2 regions of the Cutibacterium sp. LaCa_286 genome follow, and region 1 is predicted to be linked to the other one. Evidence: predicted binding sites of a transcription regulator. Region 1 holds the regulator's gene; the other holds the start of a gene.

What was found. Region 1 encodes HrcA, which represses chaperone genes, less so after heat shock. Its sites were predicted from a motif close to TTGGCACTCGNNNNNNNCGAGTGCCAA; they were not measured.
Region 2: the regulator HrcA is predicted to act here: its motif matches at 1,898-1,924, upstream of groES (co-chaperone GroES).

The regions. Positions count from the first base shown of each region.
Region 1 is NZ_CP191091.1:732,341-734,807, forward strand. It holds gene ACP8JZ_RS03115 (MBL fold metallo-hydrolase) at 1-246, opposite strand, end outside; gene hrcA (heat-inducible transcriptional repressor HrcA) at 499-1,515, shown strand; gene dnaJ (molecular chaperone DnaJ) at 1,523-2,467, shown strand, end outside.
Region 2 is NZ_CP191091.1:1,598,370-1,600,836, forward strand. It holds gene groL (chaperonin GroEL) at 1-1,441, opposite strand, end outside; gene groES (co-chaperone GroES) at 1,453-1,749, opposite strand; gene ACP8JZ_RS06885 (LppM family (lipo)protein) at 1,946-2,467, opposite strand, start outside.

The DNA.
Region 1 (2,467 bases):
CGTCACACCGCAGAGGCCACCGACGTGGTCGTCGTGGTGATGGGTGATGACCAGTCGGTCCACCGGCCTGCCCAGGGCCATGGCTGCCGAGAGGGCCAGGTCGTGCCCCTGCTGGGGTGTCGACCCGGAGTCGACCATGAGCAGGTGTTCCGATCCCATGACCAGGCCGATGGTCACCGACTCGGGGTCGACCCTCGTCGTCCACACATGGGAGCTCACAGCACACCACTGGATGTCAGATGCCATGATGTGGATTGTCTCATGCCCATCTGGCCACGTCGATCACGGTGATGGCCTGAGTGGGATACGGACGCCTGCTCTGGGTGAGTGACCGGGCGGTACGGCTGCTCGGGGGCAGCAGGGTGGAATCCTGTTTGCGGGCCACTAGACTGGCACTCGCACACGTTGAGTGCCAGAATCTGTGGTGCACGTGTGCGAGACGTGTACTCGTCGCGAAGTCGGCGCATGTGGGCGAGACCACCAGATGAGGAGGAACAAGTGCTTGACGATCGCAAGCTCGAGGTCCTCAAGGCCATCATCACCGACTACGTCTCCAGCAAGGAGCCGGTTGGTTCGAAGGCACTTGTCGAGCGGCATGGTCTGAAGGTCTCACCGGCAACCGTGCGCAATGACATGGCTGTTCTGGAGGATGAGGGGTACATCACCCATCCCCACACCAGTGCCGGGCGGATCCCCACCGACAAGGGATATCGCATGTTCGTCGATCGCATTGCAACGGTCAAGCCCCTCTCCGCACCTGAGAAGAGGGCCATCGCCACCTTCATGAATGGTGCGGTCGATCTGGACGACATCGTCACCCGAACCGTGCGATTGCTGGCCCAGGTCACTCGTCAGGTGGCCATCATGCAGTATCCGGTGACCAGCTCGGCCACCGTGCGTCACCTGGAACTGGTGAGTCTGTCGGCCGATCGAGTCCTCGTCGTCGTGATCCTCTCCTCCGGCACCGTCGAGCAGCGCACCATCGAGTTGCCAGCCCACGACGAGCAGGATCTCCTCATGCTGCGGGATCGGATCGGGACTGCGGTTGTGGGTCATCCCGTGGCCGAGGCTGCCGACCTGCTGTCGCAGATGGTGGAGCGCGCTCACCCCGACGCCACCAGCCACACGGCTGCCGTGACAGCCGCCGTCCTGGAGGTGCTGGCCACCGATACGTCCTCTCGCGTCGTGGTGGCCGGGGTGCCGAACCTCACCGCCTTCGGGGCGCAGTTTCCCACCACGGTGCGGCCCATCCTGGAGGCGCTCGAGGAACAGGTGGTGTTGCTGCGTCTGCTGGGCGAGGTGAGCGGCGACCTGGGTGAGGTGACGGTACGCATCGGTTCGGAGAACGCGGATCAGTCGTTCCAGTCGACGAGTCTCATCGCCAGCCCCTACGGTGAGGCCGACATGCTTGCGAGCCTGGGTGTCGTGGGGCCCACCCGAATGGACTACCCGTCAACCATGGCCACAGTGCGTTCCGTGGCCCGTTACGTCGGACGTTTCCTGGCAGAAGGATGAATGCGAATTGAGCACGGACTACTACGAGGTCCTGGGCGTCCCGCGGGATGCCAGTGCCGAGCAGATCAAGAAGGCATATCGCCGCAAGGCGATGAAACTGCACCCCGATGTCGCCGGACCGGGCTCGGAGGATGAGTTCAAGCTGGTTCAGGAGGCCTACGAGGTGCTCCAGGACCCGCAGAAGCGGGCCGTCTTCGACCGAGGCGGTGACCCCAACTCCCGTGGCGGCGGGTTCGATGGCTTCAGCAGTGGTGGATTCGATTTCACCAATCTGGTCGACGCCATGTTCGGCGATGCCAGCCCGTTCGGCGGATCCAGCCGTGGACCACGCTCCCGAACCCGGCGCGGACAGGACGCTCTGGTGCGGTTGCGCCTCACCCTTGCCGAGGCCGTCTTCGGCATCACCAAACCGTTGGACGTCGACACCGCAGTGGTGTGTCCCACATGTCAGGGCAACGGCTCCCAGGACGGTTCGCAACCCACGACCTGTGAGAACTGCAAGGGTTCCGGTGAGGTCATCTCGGTGCAGCGTTCCTTCCTGGGCAACATTCGCACCGCTCAGCCCTGCCCAGTCTGTCGCGGTTTCGGCACGGTCATCCCCCATCCCTGCCAGGAGTGCTCCGGTGAGGGGCGGGTACGCACCACTCGCACGATCAATGTGCGCATTCCAGCAGGTGTGGCCGATGGCAACCGCATCCACCTGGAGTCCCAGGGGGAGGTCGGCCCCGGTGGTGGCCCGGCTGGTGATCTCTACGTGGAGCTCACCGTGGCCAGGCATGACGTGTTCCGTCGCAATGGGCAGAACCTCGAGATGACGATCTCGGTGCCCATGACGGCCGCTGCCCTGGGGACAACCATTCCGGTACGTACCCTCGAGGCCGATCGTGACGACATGGACAAGGCCCTGGGCAGCGTCGATCTGGACATACCCGCCGGCACCCAGTCCGGGACC
Region 2 (2,467 bases), 870 kb from region 1:
TCTTGCCGTTGTAGCCATGCCCGGGCTTCAACTCGGCAACCTTGGAGACAATGACGTAACCGGGCTCGCCACCATTCTCGGCGATCCAACGCAGCGGCTCACGCACGGCCTTCTCGACGATCTGGGCACCGACCAGCTCGTCGCCGGCGAGCCCGAGCTTGTCGGCGAGGTTGGCGGAGGCGTGGATGAGGGCCGAGCCGCCACCGGCGACGATGCCCTCCTCGATCGCAGCACGAGTGGCCGAGACGGCGTCCTCGATGCGGTGCTTCTTCTCGTTGAGCTCCACCTCGGTGGCAGCACCCACGCGAATGACGCACACGCCACCGGCGAGCTTGGCGATCCGCTCCTGGAGCTTCTCGCGGTCCCACTCGGAGTCGGAGTGGTCGTACTCGGCGCGCAGCTGGGCAACGCGTCCATCGACGTCGGCCTTGGCCCCGGCACCGTCGACGATGGTCGTGTTGTCCTTGCTGACGACGACCTTCTTGGCGCGTCCCAGGACGTCCAGATCCACCTGGTCGAGCTTGAGGCCGACCTCGGGTGCGATGACCTGGCCACCGGTGAGGGTGGCAATGTCCTGCAGCATGGCCTTGCGACGATCGCCGAAGGCCGGTGCCTTGACGGCCACCGAGTTGAAGGTGCCGCGGATCTTGTTGACGACGAGGGTGCTCAGGGCCTCCCCCTCGACGTCCTCGGCGACGATGAACAGGGTGCCGTGGGCGGCGATGACCTTCTCCAGCACGGGGAGTAGGTCGTTCATCGAGGAGATCTTGCCGGAGTGGATGAGGATGTAGGGATCCTCGATCACGGCCTCCATACGATCCTGGTCGGTGACCATGTAGGGCGACAGATAGCCCTTGTCGAACTGCATGCCCTCGGTGAACTCCAGCTCGGTGCCGAAGGTCTGGGACTCGTCGACGGTGATGACGCCGTCCTTGCCGACCTTGTCGAAGGCATCGGCGATGAGCTCACCGATCTTCTCGTCACGGCTGGAGATGGTGGCGACGCTGGCCATGTCGGCAGTGGTCTCGACGGCGCGCGACAGGGATCGCAGGTTCGCCACGAGCTGGGTCACGGCCTTGTCGATGCCGCGCTTGAGGCCAACCGGGTTGGTGCCCGAGGCGACGGCGCGCAGGCCCTCGTGAACCATGGCCTGGGCAAGCACCGTGGCGGTGGTGGTTCCGTCACCGGCGACGTCGTTGGTCTTGGTGGCGACCTCCTTGGCCAGCTGGGCGCCGAGGTTCTCGTAGTGATCGGTGAGGTCGACCTCCTTGGCGACGGTGACACCATCGTTGGTGATGGTCGGTGCGCCCCACTTCTTGTCAATGACGACGTAGCGGCCCTTGGGACCCAGCGTCACCTTGACGGTGTCGGCGAGGGTGTCGACACCGCGCTCGAGTGAGGTGCGGGCGTCCTCGTCAAACTGAAGCTGCTTTGCTGCCATGTGTCAGCGCCTCACTTCTCGACGATGGCGAGGATGTCGCGCGCGTTGAGCAGCAGGTACTCCTGACCGTCGTACTTGACCTCGGTGCCACCGTACTTGGAGAAGATGACGACGTCACCCTCCTTGACGTCCATGGGGACGCGAGTGCCCTTGTCGTCGACGCGGCCGGGGCCGGCGGAGATGACCTTGCCCTCCTGCGGCTTCTCCTTGGCGGTGTCGGGAATGACGAGACCGGAGGCGGTGGTCTGCTCGGCCTCGAGAGGCTGGACGAGGACGCGGTCCTCGAGCGGCTTGATCGTGGTTGCCACGATGAACCCCTTTCGTGAAAGGACGGATGTTCAAAAGTCTCCTGCCAGGGGTTGCGAGCCCCGAGCGTTCGAGCCTTCGGCGTCGCGGGTGCGTCCAGCTCGTTGGCACACTCACCATGAGAGTGCCAATCAGAAAAGTACACCGGCATTAGCACTCAGGCAAGATGAGTGCCAGAGATTGTTGAGTCGGTGAGGCTCAGGCTCCCGGTGTGCCGGAATCCGACGGTCCAGGATCTGACGGACCGGAGCCCGACGATGGGTGTGGGAAGTCCGAACCGGCGCCACGACGAGGTGCAGGACTGGCGTCCGCATCGGCCGCGACATCCGCGTCGGGCTCGACTCCCCTGGCCAGATGGTGTGGCTGACCGGCACCATCGGATGCCTCCCACGGCTGGACGTTTCTCGGCTGAGGCTCCTGGCCCTCCAGAGTCTGACCATGATCCCCGTGAGCAGGGGTCGAGGAGTGCGGCATGGAATCGCCGTGCTGAGGCTGACCGTCTGCGCGGCGCGGCTGGTCGGAACCAGACTGACCAGCACCAGGCTGCCCAGAATCAAGCTGCTCGAAACCAGGCTGTTCTGAACCAGACCGTTCCAGGCCCTCCTGGGCGGGCCTCCCACCATCAGGCTGCCCGGGATCGAGTGGCACCGATTCGCCCTGCGACCCGTCGCCCCGGGAACCCTTCGCCCGGTGACGCACGATGACTGCAATGACGGCACC